4 regions of the Mesorhizobium sp. P2_E10 genome follow, and region 2 is predicted to be linked to each of the others. Evidence: predicted binding sites of a transcription regulator. Region 2 holds the regulator's gene; each other region holds the start of a gene.
What was found. The regulator LexA, encoded in region 2, represses DNA repair genes until DNA is damaged. The targets are predictions, from matches to a motif close to TGTTCNNNNTGTGTTCNG.

Region 1: a site for LexA is predicted at 1,898-1,915, ahead of AC1D0N_RS17980 (helicase-related protein). Genes of this name have one in related genera too.
Region 3: a site for LexA is predicted at 1,942-1,959, ahead of AC1D0N_RS00855 (DNA recombination protein RmuC). Genes of this name have one in related genera too.
Region 4: a site for LexA is predicted at 2,758-2,775, ahead of AC1D0N_RS08875 (single-stranded DNA-binding protein). Genes of this name have one in related genera too.

The regions. Positions count from the first base shown of each region.
Region 1 is NZ_JBFUEK010000006.1:167,964-171,878, reverse strand. Features, by position in the region: gene AC1D0N_RS17990 (FAD-dependent monooxygenase) at 1-723, opposite strand, end outside; gene AC1D0N_RS17985 (TetR/AcrR family transcriptional regulator) at 823-1,389, shown strand; gene AC1D0N_RS17980 (helicase-related protein) at 2,080-3,915, shown strand, end outside.
Region 2 is NZ_JBFUEK010000007.1:248,024-251,938, reverse strand. Features, by position in the region: gene AC1D0N_RS20610 (ComEC/Rec2 family competence protein) at 1-1,100, shown strand, start outside; gene lexA (transcriptional repressor LexA) at 1,094-1,831, opposite strand; gene kynU (kynureninase) at 2,323-3,570, shown strand; gene AC1D0N_RS20595 (AMP-binding protein) at 3,586-3,915, opposite strand, start outside.
Region 3 is NZ_JBFUEK010000001.1:159,858-163,772, forward strand. Features, by position in the region: gene AC1D0N_RS00845 (cation diffusion facilitator family transporter) at 1-151, shown strand, start outside; gene AC1D0N_RS00850 (GFA family protein) at 219-623, shown strand; gene AC1D0N_RS00855 (DNA recombination protein RmuC) at 641-1,909, opposite strand; gene def (peptide deformylase) at 2,014-2,544, shown strand; gene fmt (methionyl-tRNA formyltransferase) at 2,555-3,508, shown strand; gene AC1D0N_RS00870 (GNAT family N-acetyltransferase) at 3,505-3,915, shown strand, end outside.
Region 4 is NZ_JBFUEK010000002.1:844,478-848,392, reverse strand. Features, by position in the region: gene AC1D0N_RS08895 (hypothetical protein) at 1-375, shown strand, start outside; gene AC1D0N_RS08890 (VOC family protein) at 414-791, shown strand; gene AC1D0N_RS08885 (MarC family protein) at 887-1,516, shown strand; gene AC1D0N_RS08880 (OsmC family protein) at 1,561-1,986, opposite strand; gene AC1D0N_RS08875 (single-stranded DNA-binding protein) at 2,129-2,656, opposite strand; gene AC1D0N_RS08870 (cupin domain-containing protein) at 2,930-3,256, shown strand; gene AC1D0N_RS08865 (ArsR/SmtB family transcription factor) at 3,301-3,615, shown strand; gene AC1D0N_RS08860 (SRPBCC family protein) at 3,612-3,915, shown strand, end outside.

The sequences.
Region 1 (3,915 bases), on a different contig from region 2:
CAGCGCCTGGATGTCGGCGACCTCAGGCTTTTCCGGTGCGTTGTCCATTGTTGCGACGATGCGGTACGACCCGTCCGGAAGCGGCGCCACCACGACCAACCCGGCTGGCGCAAAGAACAGCGACACTTCGGTCGGCCCAACGGGCCAGTCGAGACGAACGTCGGCGAGTACGAACGACGCGTCATAGGCCGCACCGTCGAACTCGATGCCGGCGGACTTGCGCACCAGGCTGTTCATACCATCGGCGCCAACGACGTAGCGTGCCGATATCAGTCTCTCGCGGCCGTTCTCAACCACCGTCACATGCGCACCGTCAACGTCCTGAAAGACTGCCTTGGCCTCGACTGCGCGGTGAATGACTCCGCCCAGGGCGGCGATCCGTTCGGCGAACACCTGCTCGGTCAGGTTCTGCGGCAGCATCATCAAATAGGGATGCTTTGACGGAAGCGTGCCGAAAGCGAGGTTGAGCAGCGCCCGGTTGCGGTCGCGGAAGGCAAATTTCTGCAGCTTCAGGGCAAGTTCGCCCAGCCGCGGCGTCACGCCGAGAGGCTCCAGCGTTTCCAGCGTCTGCGCGTGAATGACGCCGGCGCGCGAGCTCTGAAGGCCCTGCTCCAGCCTGTCGATCAGAACGTGGTCGACACCGGCCTGGTGCAACACGATGGACAGCGCCATGCCGGTCGGGCCGGCGCCAATGATCATCACTTCTGTTGTATCGGGTAGCATTTCTCTCTCCATTTATCAACGAGTGTTGACTTTTTAATCGACGCCATTGCATTTGTCAACAGTCGTTGGCATATGAGGTTCATGATCGAGAATCAGCCTATGAAAATCAGCAAGTCGGACCGCACGCGGACCCATATCCTCGAAGCCGCACGGCTCCTGTTCGCCGAGCAGGGTTATGAGGGCGCCTCCATTCGCGACGTCGCCGCGCAGGCCGCTATCGATCCGGCCATGGTGATCCGCTATTTCCGCAGCAAGGACGAACTGTTCGCCAGGGCAGCGGTCGTCGATCTGCAATTGCCGGAATTGCAGGTGATCGACCGCAGCGCCGTCGGCGAAGCCCTGATCAGACGTTTCCTCGAAATCTGGGAAGGTCCGACCAGCGGTCCCGGCATGGCAATTCTGCTGCGTTCGGCAACCTCGAACGAATTTGCCGCCGAGAAATTGCGCGAGGTGTTTGCCAACCAGGTGTGGCCAGTGGTTGGGTCGGCCGGAGCCGCCGCCGATGCGGGTCGACGGGCCGGGCTCGTATCAAGCCAGCTGCTGGGTTTGGCGATGTGTCGATACTTGCTGCGGCTTCCGCCCGTCGTCGCCTTGTCCCACGACGAAATCATCCTGAACGTCGGCCCGACATTGCAGCGCTATGCAACGGGAGAGGGCGCACCCTAAACCGACGCTGAGAACCATTGTTGGTCGGGTCAGGCCGTCGTGCAGCGACTGCACCGGCCAAAGCACGTGATGCCGATCTGTGCCACTCCGGTACGCAGATGTTAACGGCAACAGCGCCGCCTGTGCGAAACCTGTTAGCAAGCCTGTGGATTCTCGGTGGAAAACCTGTTCACAACACAAGATATTGGAGTGAACAAACCGGGAAAATCGGGCCATCGCTGATTCGTCGCCGATTCGTTCCGGCTTTGACCGGAACGTTAACGGCGAAGTCTGAAACCACCCTCCAAATGATTAAAGCGCGTTAGGAAAGATCAACAATTTCATAATCTTGGGCGAGGTCCGCCGCCAGGATCCGATCCTTCCCCGGCAAAGGTTAACATCAGCGTTCGCCTGCATGAATCGGGCCAGTTCCAGCGATTCAGCATGTGGTGAGACTCGCCGGTCAAAAATCCACATGTAGCCGTGAACAAAAGCTGAATCTGCAGGAGTCACTGATTCGTCGCCGATTCGTTCCAGACTCGTTCCAACTGTTAACCGCGGACGGATTCGGCCCTCGAACGCGACCCTCGGACAGCAGGCAGGAACATTCCGCTTTCGCTTCGCGCGTGAAATCCCTATGTGTCGCCTGTCACACGCGCCACATTGAGGCGCGCTCCCGACAACACGGCAGAAAGCCTTATTTCCAGGTCGATGAACATTCAGCCGAAACACACTGAGCCGCTGATCTTGTCGGGCCGCGACGTGACCGCTGTGCTCGGCCCGACCAACACCGGCAAAACCCATCTCGCCATCGAGCGCATGGTGGCGCATGAAAGCGGCATTATCGGCCTGCCGCTCAGGCTGCTTGCCCGCGAAGTCTATGCCCGCGTCTGCGAGAAGGTCGGCGCCCACAAGGTGGCGCTCATCACCGGCGAGGAGAAGATCCAACCGGCAGGCGCCAGGTATTCCGTCTGTACCGTCGAAGCCATGCCGCGCGAGACCGACGCCGCCTTCGTTGCCATCGACGAGGTGCAGCTGGCCGGCGATCTCGAACGCGGCCATATCTTCACCGACCGTATCCTGCATCTGCGTGGCCGCCAGGAGACGTTGCTGCTCGGCGCCGCCACCATGCATGGCATCCTGCAGCGCCTGCTGAAGGGCGTCTCGGTGGTGACGCGGCCGCGGCTGTCGCATCTCGCCTATGCCGGATCGAAGAAGCTGACCCGTTTGCCCCGGCGCACGGCGATCGTCGCCTTCTCCGCAGACGAGGTCTATGCCATTGCCGAACTGATCCGCCGCCAGCAGGGCGGTGCTGCCGTCGTGCTCGGCGCGCTGTCGCCCCGCACCCGCAACGCGCAGGTGGCGCTGTTCCAGTCGGGCGATGTCGACTACTTGATCGCCACCGACGCCATCGGCATGGGCCTCAACCTCGATCTTGATCACGTCGCCTTCGCCCAGAACCGCAAATTCGACGGCTACCAGTACCGCAATTTGACGGCGGCCGAACTCGGCCAGATCGCCGGTCGTGCCGGCCGGCATCTGCGCGACGGAACCTTTGGCGTCACCGGCCAGGTCGATCCGCTCGACGAGGAACTGGTCAAGCGGATCGAAGGACATGAGTTCGATCCGGTGAAAGTGCTGCAATGGCGCTCTGCCCGTTTCGACTTTGCCAGCCTCGATGCGCTGAAGCGCTCGATCGAGACCAACGCGCCGGTCGAAGGCCTGACGCGGGCGCTGCCGGCGGTCGACGCTCAGGCGCTCGAGTATTTGTCCCGCGACGAGGACATAAAGGCGCTGGCCACCGACCCCAAACGCGTTGCGCTTCTGTGGGAAGCCTGCGCCCTGCCCGACTACCGGAAGATCGCGCCGGCCCAGCATTCGGACCTCATCGCCTCGATCTACATGGACCTGGCCAGGCACGGTCATGTCGACGAGAACTACATGGCCGAGCAGGTGCGCCGCGCCGACACCACCGAGGGCGACATCGACACGCTGTCGCACCGTATTGCCGAGATCCGCACCTGGACATTCGTGTCCAACCGACCCGGCTGGCTGGCCGATCAGGCACACTGGCAGGAAAAGACGCGCGAAATCGAAGACAGATTGTCGGATGCGCTGCATGAGCGGTTGACGAAACGCTTCGTAGACCGCAGGACTTCCGTCCTCATGCGGCGCCTTAGAGAAAATACCATGCCTGAAGCCGAAATCAGCCCAACCGGAACCGTCCTTGTCGAAGGCCACCATGTCGGCGAGTTGCAAGGATTCCGCTTCACCGCCGACCAGAGCGCCGGCGGCGAAGACGCCAAGGCCGTGCGTGCGGCAGCCCAGAAGGCGCTTGCCGCCGAGTTCGAGGCGCGCGCCGAACGCTTCGGTGCCTCGTCCAATGGTGATATCGCGCTCGGCTCGGACGGCACGCTGCGCTGGATTGGCGCGCCGATCGGCACGCTGGTTTCGGGCGACGAAGCCCTGAAGCCGCGCCTCGTGCTGCTGGCCGACGAGCAGCTCACCGGCCCCGCCCGCGACAAGGTCGCGGCGCGCGCCGAGCGC
Region 2 (3,915 bases):
CCGCGGCGCTGGTCGGCGCCTATGACGGTTGGTCCGACTACCGCGAGGGCAAGGCAACGTCACCACCGCCTCGGCGCTCACTGCCAGCCTTCCTCAGTGGAAAATTCCTGCTGGCGACAGGCGGTCTGGCCATGACCTCGATCATCGCCGGCAGCGCCACCGCGCTGTTCGCCATATGGCATTTCCAGCGTGTGTCGCCGCTCAGCCTGTTCGCCAATCTGGCCATCATGCCGATCGTCTCCGTCGTCATGCTTTTGGCCGTGATCAGCGCCCTTGCGATGCCGTTTGGCGCCGATGGAATACCACTGTATTTGATGGGCAAGGGGCTGACGGCGATGATCGCCCTGTCGGCATGGATTTCGGAGCGCTCGCCGATCGATGCGGTCGGGTTGATCTCGCTCAAATCGGTGTTTCTGACGACCATCGCGCTGATCATCGCCACCATGGCGACGACATGGCTTCGGCTGGCAGCACTGCCATTTGCACTCGCAGGCCTGCTGACGATTTCCGACACACGCACGCCCGACGTGCTGATTTCCGAAGACGCCCATCTGGTTGCGCTGCCGATTGGCGGCGGTGAGCTGGCCCTCAACCGGGCGCGTTCGAACGAATTCACGACCGACAACTGGAAGCGCGCCCTAAAGTCCGAAACCATCGTCGAGCCCGAGACGTTCGACAACAGCAGCGAACAATTCGATATTGCCGACCCGACCGAATTGCCGCCAGGCTCGCCCTTCTATTGCAAAGCCGGGCTGTGCCTTGCACGGCATCCCTCCGGCGCGATCGTCGCCTATGTCGAAGACCGCAAGAACGCGTGGAAAGCCTGCTCTTTCGCGACCCTGATTGTCATCGACGACGCCACCGCCCATGACCCTTGCCGCGATCCGCTGGTCCTTGTCGTCAACAAGCGACAACTTGCCCGTTCGGGCAGCGCAGCCATCTTCTTCGATCCGCAATCGGCGATCAGGCCGGCAGAGATCGACTTTGCCGTCGACAAGCCATACCGCCCCTGGCACGTCCAACGAAAATTCTCTCGCGAAGCGAGGGGGCTACCGCCCTACAAGAAGCCCGAAAAATCAGCCGTCAAGCCGGCTCAGTAACGGCGGATCAGCCCGACCAACTTGCCTTGCACCTTGACCCGGTCCGGGCCGAAAATGCGGGTCTCATAGGCCGGATTGGCGGCCTCGAGCGCGATCGAGGCGCCCTTGCGGCGGAACCGCTTCAGCGTTGCTTCCTCGTCATCGACCAGCGCCACGATGATCTCGCCCGGGCTGGCGGTATCGGCGTTGCGGATGATGACCGTGTCGCCATCGAAAATGCCGGCCTCGATCATCGAATCGCCCTTCACCTCCAGTGCATAGTGTTCGCCGCCCATGATCATGTCCGGTGGCACCGAGATCGAATGCGTCTGGTGCTGGATGGCGTCGATCGGCACACCGGCGGCAATGCGTCCCATCACCGGGATCGACACGGCGGCGACCACATCGTCGTCATTGCCGGCCGAAGGCATGCGCGAAGGCGCTGGCTTGATTTGCCGCCCGAGGCCGCCTTGTCCAAGACTGCCCTGGATAACGCTCGGCGAGAATTTGCGCGCTGCGTTGAGGCCGGGCGCGATCGAGTCCGGCAGCCGCAGCACTTCCAGGGCGCGGGCACGGTTGGGTAGCCGGCGAATGAAGCCGCGTTCTTCTAGCGCCGTGATCAGCCGGTGAATGCCTGACTTGGAGGCAAGGTCCAGCGCTTCCTTCATCTCGTCAAACGACGGCGGAATGCCGCTCTCCTTCAGTCGCTCATGGATGAACATCAGAAGTTCATGTTGCTTGCGCGTCAGCATGGCGGCCCCCAAGGGTTTCGAACCAGAGATTTCGAACCAGAATCAGAAAAACAAACCCAGAACAAACACTATCTGTTCCAGTTGTGTTCCGCAACCGTTTAAAGTTTAATGAATATGTTAGGGCTCTGGAAACAATGCCGCCGCGCCAACGGCGTCGCCCGCTTTCACCGGAACGAGCCTCATCGCCTTGATTCTGCTGTCGTTTGCCGCCTCCGGGCTCCCGCAAGGCGGCACTTGCATCGGCCGTCAGCCGGCAAAGAGGGCACGCTATTGCAGCCATATCGACGGGGCGATTTGGTTAATGCACCGTGAACGAAACGAAGTCAAAACGCCAACCTTGGGCAGGTTTGGCTCCTGATTTTCAGCACCTGGTCGGACAGCTTGTCATCGGTGGAACCTTGCCGCGCGATGCCAGGTGGTGGAAAAGCGCTGGTGACCGATGGATGCCGTCGTTCCGGCGTTGCGTCGAATGTTGGGGGAGTAGACAAACCATGACAGGAATTCCCGATCTGGCGGCCATCGAGGCGATGGATGCCGCGGATCCGCTGCGCGCCATGCGCGACCGCTTTGTGCTGCCGCAAGGAGTGATCTATCTCGACGGCAATTCGCTGGGAGCCGCCTCGCATGCCGCTTTCGACGAGTTGCGCAAGGCGGCGACCGAGGAATGGGCGCATGACCTGATCCGCGCCTGGAACACGGCCGGCTGGTTCGACATGCCGCTCGAGCTCGGTGACCAGCTTGGGCGCCTGATCGGCGCCGCCGCCGGCCAGACGGTGGTCTGCGACACGACCTCGGTCAACATTTACAAGCTGCTGCACGCCGCGATGGCGATGCGGCCGGAGCGGCCGGTCATCGTCGCCGAGGGTGACAGTTTCCCGACCGACCTCTACATGGCCGAAGGCGTGGTCTCGACGCGAAAGAACACTCAGCTGCGCCTTTCGGGTTTCGACGCGCCTGATATCGAAGGGCTGATCGACGAACGCACCGCCGTGGTGTTGGTCAACCACGTCAACTACAAGTCCGGCGAGTTGCGCGACATGCCGGCGCTGACGCGCAAGGCTCAGGATGCCGGGGCGCTGATCGTCTGGGATCTCTGCCACACCGCCGGTGCGATGCCAGTCGAACTGGACAATGCAAACGCCGACTTCGCCGTCGGCTGCACCTACAAATATCTGAATGGCGGCCCGGGCGCCCCTGCCTTCATCTATGCGGCCGAGCGCCACCTTGCCGACATCCAGCAGCCGCTCACCGGCTGGTGGGGCCATGCAAGGCCCTTCGCCTTCGAGCCGGGCTATGCCGCCGGCATTGGCATCCGGCGGTTTCTGTGCGGCACGCAGCCGGTGCTGTCGATGCGCACGCTGAAGGGCGCGCTCGACATCTGGAGCGATGTCGACATGGCGGCGGTGCGAAGCAAGAGCATTGCGCTGGCCGACCTGTTCATCGAACTCGTCGAGGCCAAGTGCGGCGCTTACGGGCTGACGCTGGAAAGCACCCGCGACGGCAATAAACGCGGCAGCCAGATTTCGTTCGCGCACGAGCATGGCTACCAGATCATGCGGGCGCTGATCGAGCGTGGCGTGATCGGCGATTTCCGCGCGCCTTCGACCATGCGCTTCGGCTTCACCCCGCTCTATGTCGGTTATGCCGATGTCTGGCAGGCGGTCGAGGTGCTCGAAGATATCCTGCGCACCGGCGCCTGGAGGGACGCGCGCTTCGCCGTCAAGACGGCTGTCACCTGATCGGGAGCGCTGGTATCAAACGCCTTTCGGCGCGCGCAGCCGGAAACGCTGGATCTTGCCGGTCTGCGTCTTGGGCAAGGCGTCGACGAATTTCACCGAGCGCGGGTATTTGTAAGGCGCGATCGTTGCCTTGACGTGGTCCTGCAGGCGTTTGACGGTTTCCTGGTTTGCTGAGACGCCTTGCACCAGCACGATATGGGCTTCGACGATCTGGCCGCGTTCGATATCTTCGGCGCCGATCACCGCGCATTCGGCGACGTCGGCATGCGAAAGCAGCGCCGCCTCGACCTCCGGCCCGGCAATGTTGTACCCGGCGCTGACGATCATGTCGTCGGAGCGGGCAGC
Region 3 (3,915 bases), on a different contig from region 2:
CGAGATCGAGGCCTGCGTCGAGCGCATCGAGGCGCGGCTGAAAAAGGAAATGCCAGAGATCACGCGGCTGTTCGTCAAGCCGCAGACGACTGGAACCTGGGAGCGGCGGCGCAAGGCGGTCGAGGCAGCGTCCGGAGAGGCACTGGACTAGCCGCCAGCCATTGCTTGGCGACCCCGCCACGCTAAGATTACGGGACGGATTTCGGGAGGAAACCAGGATGAAAATCGCCGGCGGTTGCCATTGCGGCGCCATCACCTACGAGGCGGAGGTCGATCCGGAAAAGACCTCTATCTGTCATTGCACGGATTGCCAGCAACTGACCGGCACGGCGTTTCGCGTCACCGTTCCCGCGCCTGAGAGCCAGTACCGGATTACCAAGGGTACGCCCAAGGTCTATATCAAGACGGGATCGAGCGGCGCCAAGCGCGCGCAGGGCTTTTGCGGCGACTGCGGTTCGCATCTCTACGCGACGTCAGTTGGCGATGGCCCGAAGGTCTATGGAATCAGAGCGGGGACCGCGCGGCAGCGCGAGGATCTGGTCCCGACACAACAGAAGTGGCACCGGTCGGCGCTGCACTGGCTTCCGGAATTCGAGGGGATCAGCGTCGTGGAGGAGCAGTAGCCCCGCGCGACACCTTCTCAGTCGTCGCCTTCGACGACCCGCAGCCTCAACTGGCCGGTCTTGGAATCGGCAACGCGCGTTTCGGCTTTCGCTACCGCCGGGCGTGCAATCTCGACCGTGCCGGCATCACCTTCGCCAGGCTGCACGCCGAACTCCAGCGCCTCGATCTTCTGGCCGCGCTTGGTCACCTTCGACGTCGACACCAGAATGTCGTCGATGTCCTTGGCCGACTGGGTGAAATGCGTCTGCAGCCGGCGCACCCGCTCGTCAACGCGCGCGACATCCTCCATCAGCCGGATCACCTCGCCCTGGATCAGATGCGCCTGCTCGCGCATGCGGGCGTCCTTGAGGATCGCCTGGATGACCTGGATCGACAGCATCAAAAGCGACGGCGAAACGATGATGACGCGGGCGCGGTGCGCCTTCTGGACAAGCGCATCGAAATTCTCGTGGATTTCGGCGAACACCGATTCCGACGGCACGAACATGAAGGCGGTGTCCTGCGTCTCGCCCTGGATCAGGTATTTTTCCGAGATATCGCGGACATGGATCTCGATGTCACGGCGGAAGGCTTGCGCGGCCACCTTCTGCAGGTCTGCACCGTCGGCGGCGCGGATGGCGTTCCAGGCCTCCAGCGGAAATTTGGCGTCGATGGCGAGCGACGGCGCGCCGTTCGGCATCCTCACCAGGCAGTCGGGCCGGCTGCCATTCGACAACGTCGCCTGAAACTCGTAGGCGCCCATCGGCAGGCCGTCCGCGACGATCGCCTCCATGCGCGACTGGCCGAATGCGCCGCGCGTCTGCTTATTGGACAGGATCGCCTGCAATTGCACGACCTGGCCGGCGAGCGACTGGATGTTGCCTTGCGCGGTATCGATCACCGCCAGCCGCTCCTGCAGTTTGGCCAGGCTCTCATGCGTCGATTTCGTCTGCTCGGTCATGGTCTGGCCGAGGCGGCCGGTCATGGCGTCGAGGCGCTGGCCGATCGACTGCGTCAGCTCGGCCTGCCGTGCCCCGAACACGTCGGCGATGGCGCCCATGCGGCCTTGCATTTCGGCCTGGCTTTGCAGGATGCCAGCCATCCGCGCCTCGGCGTCACGGGCATGGTCGGCCGCTTCCGCGGCGGCTACGGTCCGCGCCGTGGCCGACCGCCACAGCGCAACGACCAGTGCCAGAAATAGGCCTAGAAACAGCATCGCCCCGAACGCCAGCGCGTGGCCGAGCGTGATCGTCGTGGCGCCGAGCCGGGCAACAGGCTCGGAAAGGATTGATGTCAGATCATTCATTTGGGCAGCATAGATGATTCGGCCCGCCGGCACAGATCAAAACGTGAACGACGCCGCAAGCGCCCCGGTTGACGCTTTTCGCGCGAGGTCTTAGGTGAGAAAGTATGTCGATCAAGCCGCTTATCATCCTTCCCGATCCTGTCCTGCGCCAGCTTTCCAAGCCGGTCGAGCGTGTCGACGGCGCCTTGCGCAAACTGGCCGGCGACATGCTGGACACCATGTATGACGCGCCCGGCATCGGCCTGGCGGCAATCCAGATCGGCGAACCGCTGCGCATGCTGGTGATCGACCTTGCCAAGGAAGACGAGACACCGGCGCCGCATGTCTTCATCAATCCCGAAATCCTCGAAAGCGCCGACCAGCGCTCGGTCTACGAGGAAGGCTGCCTGTCGATCCCGGACTATTATGCCGAGGTCGAGCGTCCCGCGGCCGTGCGGGTGAAATATCTCGACCGCGACGGCAAGTCGCAGGAGCTCGAAGCCGAAGGGCTGATGGCGACCTGCCTGCAGCATGAGATCGACCACCTCAACGGCGTGCTGTTCATCGACCACATCTCGAAGCTGAAGCGCGACATGGTGGTTAAGAAGTTCAAGAAGCTCGCCAGGGACAAGGTGCCAGGCAAGCTGGTGGGATAGGGGTCGAAAAATGCCCCTTCGCGTCATCTTCATGGGCACGCCTGAGTTCTCCGTGCCGACGCTGCGGGCAATCGCCGAGGCCGGGCACGAGATCGTTGCCGTCTACACGCAGCCGCCGCGCGCTGCCGGCCGCCGCGGGCTCGAGCTGACGCCGTCGCCGGTGCAACGCGAGGCGGAACGGCTTGATATCGAGGTGCGGACGCCGGTGTCGCTGAAAGGCGAAGCTGAGCAGCAGGCCTTCAGCGCCTTGCAGGCCGATGTCGCCGTGGTCGTCGCCTATGGATTGCTGTTGCCCAAGGCCATTCTCGACGCGCCACGGCTCGCTTGCCTGAACGGCCACGCGTCGCTGTTGCCGCGCTGGCGGGGTGCCGCCCCCATCCAGCGGGCCATCATGGCTGGCGACAGCGAGACCGGCATGATGGTGATGCGAATGGAAGCGGGTCTGGACACCGGTCCGGTGGCAATGGTTGAAAAGTGCGCCATCGACTCCGATATGACGGCCGGCGAGCTGCACGACAGTTTGATGAGCATTGGCGCCGCGCTGATGGTAGAAGCGCTGGCGCAGTTGGGGACAAATTGTCTGACATTTACCCTACAGGCGACTGTGGGGGTGACCTACGCCCGAAAAATAGATAAATCGGAGACGCGCATAGACTGGACGCGGCCTGCGGGCGAAGTCCACAATCACATTCGCGGCCTGTCGCCTTTTCCCGGCGCTTGGTGCGAAACTGAAATTGGTGGCCGCACAGAGCGGCTGAAACTGCTTCGCTCGACGCTTTCGGATGGCCTGTCGCTTTCTGAGGATTTGGGCGAGTCGGGAGGAATTCTCGATGACCGGCTGACGATCGCCTGCGGGTCAGGCGCCATCAGGCTGGTCGAAGTTCAACGCGCGGGCGGAAGGCCCGTTGCCGTGCAGGAGTTTCTGCGCGGAGCCAAGCTCGAAAAAGGAATGAAATTCTCATGAGCATGATGTCGATACGCGCGGCGATGCCGCGGGATCGCGAGGCGATCCGCCTCGTCGAGGAACATGCATTCGGCCAGCAGGCGGAGGCCGGGCTGGTCGACGCGCTGGTCACCGGCGGCGATGCCGTCGTCGAACTGGTGGCGGAAGAAGACGGCCAGGTGGTCGGCCACATCCTGTTTTCCAGGCTGTTCGTCCAGAACGGGGGCAAGCAGTTTGCAGCCGTGGCGCTGGCGCCTTTGGCGGTCGAGCCGTCTTTCCATGGCTCGGGCATTGGCGGCGCGCTGATCCGCGAGGCGCATATCCGCCTCAAGGACGCCGGCGAGACGCTGGCCGTGGTGCTCGGCGACCCCGCCTACTACGGCCGCTTCGGCTACACCCATGCGCGCGCCGAAAAGTTCGACAGCGAG
Region 4 (3,915 bases), on a different contig from region 2:
GAGGTGCATTTCGGCTGGGTTCTCGAAGGCCGGGCGATCCAGGATGTGTGGATCTTGCCCGCGTGGGATGCCGGTCCCTCGCCATCGCTCGGCAAATGGACCTTTTATGGCACGACATTGCGCGTCTACGATCCCGGCGTCGATGCCTGGCACATTTTCTGGAGCGATCCGCGCAACCAGTATTACAGCCGCCAGCTTGGCCGTGCCGAGGGCGATAGCATCGCCCAGCAAGGCGTCGACGGCCCCGGCTCTTCGGTGCGCTGGAGCTTTTCCCGGATTACCGAGAATTCCTTCCGTTGGCTGGGCGAACGGTCGCATGACGACGGCGCGACATGGCGGCTCGAAGTCGAGTTTCTGGCGCGCCGCACGGCCTGAGCCTGACGACCCAACCAATTGTAACAATGGAGAAAACGATGCTCGACCATGTCTCGATCGGTGTCCGCGACGCTAACGCCTCGAAGCGCTTCTACGACGCTGCACTAAAACCGCTTGGCTATACCTGCCTCAGCCAGTCGCCGGGCTCATTGGGCTACGGCACTGAGGCGGTGGCGCTCTGGGTGAACGAAGCCCCGCGTCCGGTTGCGGCCGATATGGAGTCCGGCCTGCATTTCTGCTTTGCCGCGTCGACGCGCAGCAGCGTCGATGCCTTCCATGCCGGCGCCTTGCGTGAAGGCGGAAGCGACAATGGCGCACCCGGCCTGCGCGCCTCCTATGGCGACAACTACTACGCCGCCTTTGTCGTCGACCCCGATGGCTACCGCATCGAGGCCTATTGCGGCGCGGCTGGCTAGTCGGCCGAATTCCCTCGGTTCAAACGGTTTCCTCTGACCCTGCTTTGCTCTACCAATGCAAGGGTTCGGGCGTCGCCCGGCGGGAGGGGCCAGAAATGCCGAGCTTCGACAGCCTGTTCAATGCCTTCGTCACCATTCTGGTGACCATCGACCCGCCCGGCCTGGCACCGCTTTTCCTCGCGGTGACGCGCGGCATGAACCGCGAGGAGCGCCAGCAGGTTTCGATCCGCGCCTCGATCATGGGTTTCCTTGTCATGGCGCTGTTTGCGGTTGCCGGCGCCTCGATCCTGTCGGTGTTCGGCATCACGCTGCCGGCCTTCCGCGTCGCGGGTGGTTTTCTGCTGTTCTTCATCGCCTTCGAAATGGTGTTCGAGCGCCGGCAGGACCGCAAGGAGAAGATCGGCGACGTCGCCATCACCAAGGACATGATCCACAACATCGCCGCCTTCCCGCTGGCGATCCCGCTGATCGCCGGTCCGGGTGCGATTTCAGCGACGGTCCTGCTCTCCGGCTCGTTTCAGGGTCTTGCCGCGCAGGCAGCCTTGGTTGGTATCATCTTTGTCTGCCTTGCCATCACCTATCTGGTGTTCGTGCTGTCCGAGCGCATCGACCGCATTCTCGGCCACACCGGCCGCTCGATCCTGACGCGGCTGCTCGGCGTCATCCTGGCGGCGCTTGCCGTGCAGTTCGTGGCGGATGGCATCAAGGCGCTGATGGCGGGATAGCGGCAACCCCTACTGCCTACTGCCTACTGCCTACTGCCTACTGCTTACTGCCCCGCCGTATCAACGACTTCGAAGTCGTGGGTGATTGCGGCGGACTTGGCCAGCATCGCCGAGGCCGAGCAGTATTTTTCGATCGACAGGTTGATCGCCCGTTTCACCTTGTCATGCGAGAGCGCCCGGCCCTTGACGACGAAATGCATGTGGATGCGGGTGAACACTTTTGGCTCGGTTTCCGCCCGATCGGCATCGAGTTCGACGACGCAGTCCTCGATCGCCTCGCGGCCCTTTTCGAGGATGTGGACGACGTCATAGGCCGAGCAGCCGCCGGTGCCGATCAGCACCAGTTCCATCGGGCTCGGCCCCGGCGTGTTGCCTTCCGGTCCAAACGCGGTTCCTAGCACCAGCTTGTGGCCGCTGCCGGACTCGCCGACGAAGGTGCGCTCCTCGACCCATTTGACCCGTGCCTTCACCTGATACGTCCTTCCCTGCAATTCCTTGGTTGTCCTCGCAGCGGTCATGCGACAAAGCAAAGCCCCGAAAATCCATGAAAGACTTTCGGGGCACTATGTGTGGCTTCACCACATGGCGTTCGCGTTCAGGACCGTGTTGTGCTCAGAACGGGATTTCGTCGTCCAGTTCACGCGACGAACCGCCGCCACCGCCGCTCTTGGCGCCGCCGCCACCACGGCTAAAGCTCTCGCCCGGACCGGACTGGCCGAAATCGGAACCACGGGCAGCGCCACCGCCGGCGCCGGAATAGCCGCCGACCTGACCGCCCTCGCCTTGCCCGCGTGCGTCGAGCATCTGCAGCTCGCCGCGGAATTTCTGCAGCACGACTTCCGTCGTGTACTTATCGTTACCGGTCTGGTCCTGCCATTTGCGCGTCTGCAGCTGGCCCTCGACATAGACCTTCATACCCTTCTTCAAATACTGCTCAGCCACCTTGGCGAGCTGGTCGTTGAAGATGACGACGTTGTGCCACTCGGTCTTTTCCTTGCGCTCGCCGGAATTCTTGTCGCGCCAGCTTTCCGAGGTGGCGATGCGGATGTTGACGACCGGTTCGCCCGAATTCAAACGACGGATTTCAGGGTCCGCCCCGAGGTTGCCCACCAGAATGACCTTGTTGACGCTACCCGCCATGATACTTCTCCGCGCTCATCCGAAACCAAATTTTTGCCGCCGCACCTTACAGGCTACGGACAATCCCCGCCTGCTGTGGCTGCCTTTACCCACAAGGTTTTTGTTCTTTTTTTGTTCTATTCTTGTCGGCCCCGGCTGTCAAGAATGTCAGCAAGAGGTAGGGTGTGCGCATGAAATTGCGACTATGCCGGGATCGAAAGGCGGTGGCGAATGAAAGTCATTGCGCATCTGGATCAGCCGCGAGAGCAGTGGCGAGCGGGCGTGGAGACCCGCATGCAAGTTTCCGCCGGCAACGGAGCGAGCGAGCTTTGCCTGTTCGAACAATGGGTTCAGCCAGGCGTCGGGGCTCCGACACATCGGCATCCGGCCGAGGAAGTGCTCACCGTCATCGCCGGAACCGCCGACATGTGGATCGACGAAGACTGCGTGACGCTGACTGCCGGACAGTCACTCCTCATTCCCGCAGAGAGAAAACACGGTTTTAGAAACGTCGGAGCCAAGACGCTTCACATCCATGCCGTGCTGGCGTCACCGATCTTCGAGGCGACGTTCGAGGGATCGCCTGACACGGTGAGGCGCTGGCTTCCAGCGGCGCCGTAAATCACCGCTTGCCAAATCAATAAGTATCGACTTATGCTTTGGTCATGATCGAAGCAGAGATTTTTCGCGCGCTGGCTGACCCGACGCGACGCGCCGTCTACGAACGGCTCGCCGCCGGCGAACTGAGCGTATCGGAACTGCGCAGCGGCATGAGCGTGTCGCAGCCGGCGGTGTCGCAGCATCTGGCGGTGCTGCGCGGCGCCGGCCTCGTGGTCGAGCGGCGGGCCGGCCGCAACGCCTATTATCGCGCCGACCCGCAAGGGCTTGGCCCCCTGCTCGGCTGGATCGAACGCTATCGGGCGTTCTGGCCCGAGCGCATCGAAAAGCTCAAGGCGGTTTTGAAGGACATGGACCAGTGACGGACGAACAACACGCGGAAGCAGAAGACACGATCGCGTTCGAGTGCGAGCTTGCCGAACCGCCAGAAAAGGTGTGGCGGGCGTTGACGGTGCCGGAGCTGCTCGCGGCCTGGATGATGCCCAACGACATCAAGCCTGAAATCGGCAGCCGCTTCGCCTTTGCCGGGCCGGATGCGCCGATCGACTGCGAAATCCTCGACGCCGAACCCGGGCGGCTGTTGCGCTATTCCTGGCGGGAACGAGCCGAGCCAGGCGATGCCGCGCGCCAGGACGCATTGGACAGCATCGTTACTTTCACGC